Regions from separate parts of the Kitasatospora sp. NPDC059827 genome, predicted to be linked through region 3. Evidence: riboswitches for the same ligand, from Rfam matches in the RefSeq annotation. Region 3 holds a riboswitch; each other region holds the start of a gene.
What was found. Region 3 has a riboswitch for cobalamin ahead of metE (5-methyltetrahydropteroyltriglutamate--homocysteine S-methyltransferase). Riboswitches for the same ligand answer to the same signal wherever they lie in the genome.

Region 1 (3,264 bases), on a different contig from region 3:
GGCCCCGCCGGCGGGCTGTTCCGCGTCCACGGGCGTCAGCGTCCACGGGCGTTCGCATCCCAACGCACCGGGAATTGAACCACCGAAGGCCGTCGGTACGTTGGAATAGCGGAACTCCCGGTGAATCCCGGGGGAATGGCCGAAGTTCCCGACCGTAATCCGGTCCGGGAACTTCGACGTGTACCGACCTACGGTCGCACCGCCCCCGCCTCCGCCGCCGGCCCCACTCCCGCCCCGCCCCTGCCGCCACTGCCGCGACAAGGCCTTGGTATGAGCACGGCAAAGGGTTCCCCGCCCCGCGTCCACCATCTGGACGGACCGACGGCCGAGTTGATGTGGTGTCCGGGCTCGACCCGCGGGCCGGCCGGCCCGCAGACCCGTACGGACGAACCTCCCACACCCTCACACCCGGGAGCAGACGCATGCGCACCCCCCTCAAGGCCGCCGCCCACACCCTCACGGCGCTGGCCCTGGCCGCCTTCGGCACCACCGCCCTGGCCGCCGGCGCCGAGGCCCAACCCGCCCCGGCCGCCGCCCACTTCGGGGCCAAGCCGCTCCACCCCGGCACCACCGCCAAGAGCCCGACCGCGACCTCCGGCAACACCCTGTCGGTCCGCTCCGCCGCGACCCAGGGCGTGGTCTCCCCCACCCCCAAGGTGTACCTGGTGTTCTGGGGCTCGCAGTGGTCCTCCGACCCGGCCGGGGTCGCCCCCGACATGCAGAACATGTTCAAGGGCCTCTACGGCAGCCAGGACACCTGGGGCACCATCCTCAGCCAGTACTGCGAGGGCGTCGCCAGGGGCACCACCACCTGCGGCACCAAGGGCACCCATGTCCAGCACCCGGCGTCCTCCCCGCTGGCCGGCGTCTGGTTCGACAACGCCGCCGCCACCCCGGCCAACGCCACCGCCGCCCAGATCGCCGCCGAGGCGGGCAAGGCCGCCGCCCACTTCGGCAACACCACCCAGGCGCCCAACCTCAACGCCCAGTACGTGGTGGTCTCCCCCACCGGCGCCCACCCGGACGGCTTCCCCAACTCCGGCTTCTGCGCCTGGCACGACAAGACCAGCAGCTCCTACGGCACCCTGGCGTACACCAACCTGCCGTACATCCCGGACAACGGGGCGGGCGCCTGCACCACCTTCACCGACGGCCGGCTGCTCTCCGGCATCGAGTCCACCGAGACCCACGAGTACGCGGAGACGGTCACCGACTTCTGGCCCAGCATCGGCTGGAACGGCGGCGGCGGTGAGATCGGCGACGAGTGCGAGAACCTCGACGCCTACGTCACCCTGAGCACCGGCACCTTCGACCTCCAGGGCCTGTGGTCCAACAGCGCCAACAAGTGCGTGACGCACGGCTGACGACCGCCCGCTCCGAGGAACCCGGCCCGCCGCGCCCCCCGCGCGGCGGGCCGTCGCTGTCGGGCCGTCACCCTGAGCCGGACTCCGCCGCCCTGACCACGCCTGATACCGTGCGATCGCCGTGGTGTTCGGGAAACCGGTCTGAGTCCGGTGCGGCCCTCGCCACTGTTGCCGCGGAGTTCCGCGGCCCTCGCTGACCGGCTCGCCCAGCGGTCAGGGCCACTGGGCGGGCTCGAAGGAGCCGTCCGGGAAGGTCGGCCGCGGCACGTCGATGCGGAAGCCAGGAGACCGGCCACGGCACGACATGTTCCACGAGGGTTTTGGAGAACACGTGCCCAGCGGTCAGCCGCGTCCGTTCCGATCCATTTGTTCCGCACATCCCGTACATCCCGTACATCCCGTACGTCCCACAGGTCCGATACGTGTCGGCCGGGCGGTCGCCGCCGTCCTGTTCCTCGGCACGCTCGGCGCCTGCACGGGCGCCCCCGCGCCCGCCCCGTCCGGCGGGACGTCCGCAGGTGCCGCGCCGGTCAGCGTGGACAACTGCGGGGCCACCGTGACGGTCGGCACGCCGCCCGAGCGGCTGGTGACGCTCAACGAGGGGGCCACCGAGGTGGCTCTGGCCCTCGGCCTGCAGTCCCGCATGGCCGGTACCGCCTACCTCGACGACACCGTCCCGGAGAAGTGGAAGACGGCCTACGACTCCGTCCCGGTGCTCTCCGCGAAGTACCCGACGAAGGAGAAGCTCCTCACCGCCCGCCCCGACTTCCTGTACGCCTCCTACGCCAGCGCGTTCACCGACAAGGTCGCGGGCACCCGGGAGGAACTGCGCGGCCAGGGCGTAGCGTCGTACCTGTCCCCGTTCGGCTGCTCGGACAAGAACCAGGTGCCGCCGACGACGTGGCAGGCCGCGTGGGGCGAAGTGAACGACGTCGCGAAGGTCTTCGGTGTACCGGAGCGGGCCACCGCGATCCAGCGCCAGCAGGAGCAGCAGCTCGCCGGGTTCACGGCGACGGCCGCGGGCAAGGACCTGAAGGTCCTGTGGTACGACTCGGACACCAAGTCGCCGTCCGTCGGCGCCGGCCACGGCGGCCCCCAGCTGGTGCTCGACGCCGTGGGCGCCCGCAACGTCTTCGCGGACCTTCCCGGCGGCTGGCAGAACGTGAGCTGGGAGAAGGTCGTCGCGGCCGACCCGGACGCGATCGTGCTCGCGGACGCCGGCTGGGACACCGCCCAGTCCAAGATCGACTACCTGGAGCACGACCCGGTGCTGAGCAAGCTCGGCGCCGTGCGGCGCAAGGCCTTCGTGGTGGTGCCGTTCTCGGAGTCGACTCCCGGCGTGCGGCTCGCCGACGGCGCCGCCCGGGTCTCCGCGAGGCTGAGCGGGCTGCGCCCGGCTTCATGACCGCGGCACCCCACCCCGTCGCGCGGCCCGCCGGCCCGGGCCGCGCGACGGCGGCCCTGGCCGTCGGTGCGGCCCTGCTGCTGACCACCGTGCTCCTCGGCCTGGCCGTCGGCTCGCACCACGAGCCGGTCCGGACGGTGGTCGAGGTCGTGACGCGCCGGCTCGGACTCGCCGACCCGCAGGTCACCCTGCTGGACGACCGGATCGTCTGGCAGCTGCGGCTGCCCCGGGTCCTGGGAGCGGCCGCCACCGGCGCCGGACTCGCGGTCTGCGGCGCGGTGTTGCAGACCCTGACCGGCAACGACCTGGCCGATCCCTTCCTGCTCGGGATCTCGGACGGAGCCGCCGCCGGCGCGGTGACCGTGATCGTCCTCGGCGTCGGCGTGACCGGCGCCGTGGGCACCGGCGCGGTGGCGACGGCGGCCTTCGCCGGCGCCCTGCTCGCCGCCGTCGTCGTCCTGGTGCTGGCCGGCGCGCGCACCCGGTCGCTGCCGA
Region 2 (3,264 bases), on a different contig from region 3:
TCGCCCACCGCCACCGCGCACTTCAGCGCCGTCGCCTGCATGGGCCTGGCCGTGCACCTCACCGAACTGGGCGCCGACCGGCTCGGCATCTGCCAGGCCGCGCCGTGCCGCAACGCCTACCTGGACACCTCGACCAACCGCTCCCGCCGCTACTGCTCCGACCGCTGCGCGACCCGCGCCAACGTCGCCGCGTACCGGGCCCGCAAGCGGCTGGAGGCCGAGGCCGCGCTGGGCACCGGGCAGTAGCCGGCCGGGGCTCAGAGCTCGTCGACGAAGACCCCGAACCGCCGGGCCAGGCCCGGCACCCGGGCCAGCCGGGGGCCGAGCAGCAACCGCTCCAGCCCGCGGCCCGGCGCCAGCCAGGCGGGGCTCGGCCGCAGCCGCAGCAGCACCCGGCCGAGCACCAGCTCGTCCGGGACCGGGCCGTAGCTGCGGCTGTCGCTGTCCACCGGACGGTTGTCGGACAGCAGCCACCAGCCCTTCGGGCGGCGCTCGGCGGCCCGCTTCACCACCAGCAGGTCCTGCTGGAACGGGTGCCGGAACAGCACCACCGCGCCGGGCCGGATCGGCGCCCCGTAGCGGACCAGCAGCCGGTCGCCCTCGCGCAGGGTCGGGACCATCGACGGGCCCGTCACGTCGACCAGTCCGAACGGCACCGCGCCGCCCTGCCCGCCGCCCTGCCCGCCGCCCTGCGGCTCCGTGCTCCGCGCCATGGCTCCTCCTCCCGGACCGACCGCCCCAGTCTGCCGTACGGACCGTCATCCGTTCGATGTCCGGATTACCCCGGTTCCGGGTCCGTCTTTCGCCCTAGGCCCACCGCCCGGCCGCGAAACCCGGAGGCCGGAAGGGTAATCTCGGGCGCGGGAAGACGATCTAAGGAAGGACTCCCATGTTCTCTCGTCTGTTTGCACCGCGTGCCACTGCTCACGCCCACTGCGACCTGCCGTGCGGTGTCTACGACCCCGCCCAGGCCAAGCTGGAGGCCGAGTCGGTCAAGGCCACCCAGGAGAAGTACCAGGCCAACGAGGACCCGCACTTCCGCGCCCGCGCCATCATCATCAAGGAGCAGCGCGCCGAGGCCGTCAAGCACCACATCTCGGTGCTGTGGAGCGACTACTTCAAGGCCCCGCACTTCGAGAAGTACCCGCAGCTGCACCAGCTGATCAACGACACCCTGAAGGCCGCCTCGGCCGCCAAGGCGTCCACCGACCCGGCCACCGGCCAGGCCCTGCTGGACCTGATCGCCGAGGTCGACAAGATCTTCTGGGAGACCAAGCAGGCCTGAGCCTGACGCGTCGCCACCCGGCCGCCCCCGTCCGCACCGTCGGACGGGGGCGGTCGTGCGTTCCCGGGCCTCCCCGCCCCGGGAACGGACACCGGGAACGCACACCGGCAACGGACCCCGGTAAGGGTTGCCTACCCTGAGTGGCTGTTATGCTGCCAGGGCGTCCGAGGGGGAAGTCCGGTGAGAATCCGGCGCTGACCCGCAACGGTGAGCACGGCCCGCGGTCCCGGGGCCGGGCCAGCCCGATCGCCCCCGGCCGCTGAACTCCCGACAACTCGCCGTGGACTGCGAGGGGAAGGCGCCCGGGCCCGACCCCGGCCGGCGCCCGCCCCGGCACACCCGCGGCCCGAGGCAAGGCACGCCCGCCCGTGAGTGACCCCGTTCGCCGAATACCGACCCTCCCGCTCGCCCTCGGCCTCGCCGCCGCCCTGCTGCTCTCCCTGGTCTGCGGCGTCGCGCTCGGCGCCTCCGGAATCGAACTCCCGGACGTCCTGCGACTGTTGGGCGCCGGGCTGACCGGCGGACGGCTGGACGCGAGCGACGCGGCGGCGTACGCGATCGTCTGGGAGCTGCGGCTGCCGCGCACCCTGCTGGCCGCCGTGGTCGGCGGCGGGCTCGCCGCCACCGGGGTCGCCGTCCAGGCCCTGGTGCGCAACGCCCTCGCCGACCCGTTCGTCCTGGGCATCTCCTCCGGCGCCGCCGTCGGCGCCAACGCCGTCCTGCTGCTCGGCGCCTTCGCCTCGCTCGGGGTGTGGGCGATCTCGGTCTCCGCGTTCGGCTCCGCGCTGCTCGCCATGGTGCTGGTCTACCTCGCCGCCCGCACCGCGTACGGGCTCACCCCGCTGCGGCTGGTGCTCACCGGTACCGCGCTCTCCTACGGCTTCTCCGCCCTGACCACCCTGATGGTCTTCTCCGCCGACCACGCCGAGGCCGCCCGGGACGCCATGATGTGGCTGCTCGGCAGCCTCGGCGGCGCCACCTGGGGCTCGGTGCCGATCGCGGCCGCCACCGTCCTGGCCGGACTGGCCTACCTGGCCTGCGCCGCCGGACGGTTGGACGCGCTCGCGATGGGCGACGAGACCTCCGCCTCGCTCGGCGTCGACCCGGACCGGCTGCGCCGGGAACTGTTCGTGGTCACCGCCGCCGTCACCGGCACCGTGGTCGCCGTCAGCGGGGCGATCGGTTTCGTCGGACTGCTGATGCCGCACCTGGCCCGGATGCTGGTCGGCGCCGGGCACCGCCGGGTGCTGGCGATCGCGCCGCTCGCCGGGGCGCTGCTGCTGGTCTGGGTGGACATCGCCTCCCGCACCCTGCTGGCACCCGCCGAACTGCCCGTCGGGGTGTTCACCGCGGTGCTCGGGGTGCCCGCCTTCCTGCTGATGATGCGCCGCCGCGGCCAGGCCTTCGGAGGCCGGCGATGACGGCCCCGACCCCTTCGACCGGCGCGGAGGACCTGCGCGTCGACGGCGTCTCGGTGGAACTGGCCGGCGCCCGGCTGGTCCACGAGGTGAGCCTGACGGCCGCCGCCGGGCAGGTGATCGGGCTGATCGGCCCGAACGGCAGCGGCAAGTCGACCCTGCTGCGCTGCGTCTACCGGGTGCTGCGCCCGGCCGGCGGGACCGTCCGGCTGGCCGGCGACGACCTGCACGCGCTCACCGCCCGCGACACCGCACGCCGGGTGGCCGCGCTGACCCAGGAGCACCCCGCCGAGTTCGAGTTCACGGTGGCCGAGGTGGTCGCCATGGGCCGGCTGCCGCACCGGCGCGGCCTCGCCGCCGGCCCGACCGCCGGGGACCGGGAGCGCTGCGCCGCCGCGCTGCGCCGGGTCCGGGCCGACCACCTCGCCGAACGCGCCTTCCCGAGCCTGTCCGGCGGCGAGAAGCAGCGGGTGCTGATCGCCCGCGCCCTCGTCCAGGAACCGCGCCTGCTGGTGCTGGACGAGCCCACCAACCACCTCGACATCGCCCACCAGTTGGAGG
Region 3 (3,264 bases):
CCAGTCGACGGTCATCGGGTGCGGGCGGGAGATGTCCCCGGCCAGGACCGGCGGCCGGACGTAGCGGGTGCCGTAGGACTGCACCCAGCCGTGCCGGGTGGCCAGGTAGCCGGTGAGCTGCTCGGCGAAGTACTGGACCATGTCGTTGCGCTCGGGCTCGCCGTGCACCAGGACGTCCAGGCCGGCCTTCTCCTGGTAGGCGACCACCTCGCGGACCTCCGCCTCCATCCGCTCCTGGTACGCGGCGGCATCGATCCGCCCGGCGGTCAGGTCGGCCCGGGCGACGCGCAGTTCGGTGGTCTGCGGGAAGGAGCCGATGGTGGTGGTCGGCAGCAGTGGCAGTGCGAGCCGAGCCCGCTGGGCCGCGGCCCGTACGGGGTAGGGCTGGGCGCGCCGGGCGTCGCCCGGGGTGACGGCCTCGGTGCGGGCGCGTACGGCCGGGTCGCGGGTGATCAGCGAGGTGGCGCGGGAGGCCAGGTCGGCGCGGTTGGCGGCGAGTTCGGCGGTGATCGCGCCGGTGCCCTCGCGCAGGGCGCGGGCCAGCAGCGCGGTCTCGGTGGCCTTCTGCTTGGCGAAGGCGAGCCAGCGGGCGATCTGCGGGTCGATGTCGCGTTCGAGGGTGGCGTCGATCGGCACGTGCAGCAGCGAGCAGGAGGGCGCGACGTCGACCCGGTCGGCGAGCCCGAGCAGGGTGGCCAGGGTGGCCAGCGAGGCGCCCAGGTCGTTGATCCAGATGTTGCGGCCGTCGATCACCCCGGCGACCAGGCGCTTGCCGGGCAGCCCGCCGACGGCGGCGAGGTCCGCCAGGTTGGCGGCGGCCGGTCCGGTGAAGTCCAGCGCCAGGCCCTCCACCGGGGCCTTGGCCAGCACCGCGAGGGCGTCGCCGAGGCGGTCGAAGTAGCTCGCCACCAGCAGCTTGGGCCGCTCGGTCGGCGCGCCCAGCTCGCGGTAGGCCCGGGCGGCGGCGTTCAGTTCGGCCGGGGTCCGGTCCTGGACCAGCGCGGGCTCGTCCAGCTGCACCCACTCCGCGCCGGCGGTCCGGAGCGCCGCGAGCAGTTCCGCGTAGACGGGCAGCAGCCGGTCCAGCAGGGTGATCGGCTGGAAGTCGGCGGCCACCCCCGGCGCCGGCTTGGCGAGCAGCAGGTAGCTGACCGGCCCGACCAGCACCGGACGGGCGCCGTGCCCGAGCGCGAGGGCCTCCTTGAGTTCGGCGACGGCCTTGGCCGGGTTCGCGGCGAAGGCGGTTTCCGGCCCCAACTCCGGGACGAGGTAGTGGTAGTTGGTGTCGAACCACTTGGTCATCTCCAGCGGAGCGACGTCCTGGTTGCCGCGCGCCATGGCGAAGTAGCCGTCCAGCGGGTCGGCGTCGACCGCCTCCCGGTGCCGCGGCGGGATCGCGCCGACCGCCACGGTGGTGTCCAGTACGTGGTCGTAGAGCGAGAAGTCGCCGGTCGGGACCTCTTCGATGCCGGAGTCGGCGAGCTGCTGCCAGTTCCCCCGGCGCAGGTCGGCGGCGGTGGCCAGCAGCACCTCGGCGGTGACGGCGCCCTTCCAGTACCCCTCGATCGCCTTCTTCAACTCCCGGCCCCGCCCCTGGCGGGGGTAGCCGTGGGCGGTGGCGAGGGTCGCCGCGGCTGCGGACTTCGTGGTCAAGGGACTCTCCTTCGCGAGTCTGGTTCCTCAAGTGCCCGGCGACGGGGACGAGGACGCGAAGGGACGACGGACCGGACGGGCTCCCGCACACGGGTACGGCTCCGCCAGGTGTGGTCGCCGACCCGCCCTCGAGGTCACCGGATGGCCGGGCGCGAACGGTCGCACCCGGGCAGTGGCAGGTCTTCGGACTCGCGGGCCCGCCCGTCCTCGTCGAGGACCGGCACCTACTGGCCGTCGCTTCCCAGACCCGAACCGGGCCCAGTGCGTATGACGGCGGTCGTTCCCACTCACCGCTGCGGGGCAGTCCCGGACTGGCCAGTTGAAAGGCGTCACCGGGTTCCCTCTTACGACGCCCCGCCTGGCGGACGGGGCGAACCAGCTGCACCGGCCACCCTACGGGCAGCCCGCCGGTTTCCGGCCGGAGAACCGCACAACCGTCCGCATGATGAGACGGCGTCAGCCGCCGGACAGGGCGCGCGGATCTTTCCGCGCTCCGAGTGCGACGTTCACGAATCGATGGCGACGGGTAGTCGAATGAGTGCCGAGAGTGGCCGAGTTGGGGGGTGGTCCAGGGAGCGACGATGTCGGAACACGAGGAGAGCGGCGCGCGGGCCGAGACGGACGGACCGACCGGGCCGGACGGGCCGCGGGTGCCGCCGCAGGGCGGACCGGGCGCGGCCGAGGAGGCCGATCCCGTCTCCGGAAGACCGCCCCGGGCCGCGGGCGGCGCGGTCCGCTGGCCGGAGCAGATGCTGCCGCTGCTGCGTTCCCCGAACTCCGCCCACCCGGCGGCCGGGCACGGCGAGGAGGACGAGGACGGTGCGGCCGAGCCGGGGGCCGGCGAGGTCGCCGCCGTGCTCGGACTGGCGCTGCTGGTGGGCGAGTTGATGCTGACCTGCGGCGAGGCCGCTGAGGACGTCGAGGCGGCGATGCTCGCCGTGGCGCGAACCTACCGGGTCCGCCCCTGCGACCCCCAGGTCGCCTTCACCCGGGTCGCGATCTCCTACCGGCCCGGCCGCGGCGACCCGCCGGTGACGGCCGAGCGCTTCGTCCGCCGCCCCACCGGGGACTACGCCGGGCTGGCCGCACTGTTCCGGCTGGTCACCGAGATCACCACCGGCGGGCTCGCCGTGGACGACGCCCACCGGCGGCTGCGCACCGTGCACCGGCACTGCCGCCACTACCCGGCCTGGGTCCTGGTGCTCTCCTCCGGCCTGCTGGCCGGCGTCGCCACCCTGCTGGTCGGCGGCCGGGCCGACGCCCGGGCCTGGCTGGTGTTCGTGAGCGCCGTGGTCACCACCATGGTGGGCGGCGCGCTGGCCGCCCGGGTCGAACGGCACGACCTGCCGGAGTTCTACCGGCTCGCGGCGGCCGCGACCCCGGCCGCGGTGGTCGGCATCCTGATGTCCTTCAACCAGCTCCAGCTGCGCGGCTCGGTGGTGATCACCGGCGGGCTGTACGCGCTGCTGCCCGGCTGGCCGATGGTAGCGGCCGTGCAGGACGGCCTCGCGGGCTTCTACCTCACCGCCGCCGCACGGCTGTTGGAGGTGCTGTACCTGCTGGCGGGCGTGGTCGTCGGGGTGATGACCGTGCTCTACATCGGGGTCAACA

Region 1: linked by a shared signal. The riboswitch ahead of ACFV8H_RS09065 (ABC transporter substrate-binding protein) and the one ahead of metE (5-methyltetrahydropteroyltriglutamate--homocysteine S-methyltransferase) in region 3 are both predicted to bind cobalamin.
Region 2: linked by a shared signal. The riboswitch ahead of ACFV8H_RS25150 (FecCD family ABC transporter permease) and the one ahead of metE (5-methyltetrahydropteroyltriglutamate--homocysteine S-methyltransferase) in region 3 are both predicted to bind cobalamin.

Annotation. Positions count from the first base shown of each region.
Region 1 is NZ_JBHWIV010000010.1:80,924-84,187, reverse strand. Features, by position in the region: gene ACFV8H_RS09070 (hypothetical protein) at 423-1,364, shown strand; cobalamin riboswitch at 1,470-1,676, shown strand; gene ACFV8H_RS09065 (ABC transporter substrate-binding protein) at 1,900-2,769, shown strand; gene ACFV8H_RS09060 (FecCD family ABC transporter permease) at 2,766-3,264, shown strand, end outside.
Region 2 is NZ_JBHWIV010000043.1:52,988-56,251, reverse strand. Features, by position in the region: gene ACFV8H_RS25165 (CGNR zinc finger domain-containing protein) at 1-246, shown strand, start outside; gene sodX (nickel-type superoxide dismutase maturation protease) at 258-713, opposite strand; gene sodN (superoxide dismutase, Ni) at 890-1,285, shown strand; cobalamin riboswitch at 1,413-1,558, shown strand; gene ACFV8H_RS25150 (FecCD family ABC transporter permease) at 1,654-2,706, shown strand; gene ACFV8H_RS25145 (ABC transporter ATP-binding protein) at 2,703-3,264, shown strand, end outside.
Region 3 is NZ_JBHWIV010000004.1:184,797-188,060, reverse strand. Features, by position in the region: gene metE (5-methyltetrahydropteroyltriglutamate--homocysteine S-methyltransferase) at 1-1,653, opposite strand, end outside; cobalamin riboswitch at 1,831-2,000, opposite strand; gene ACFV8H_RS04420 (threonine/serine exporter family protein) at 2,235-3,264, shown strand, end outside.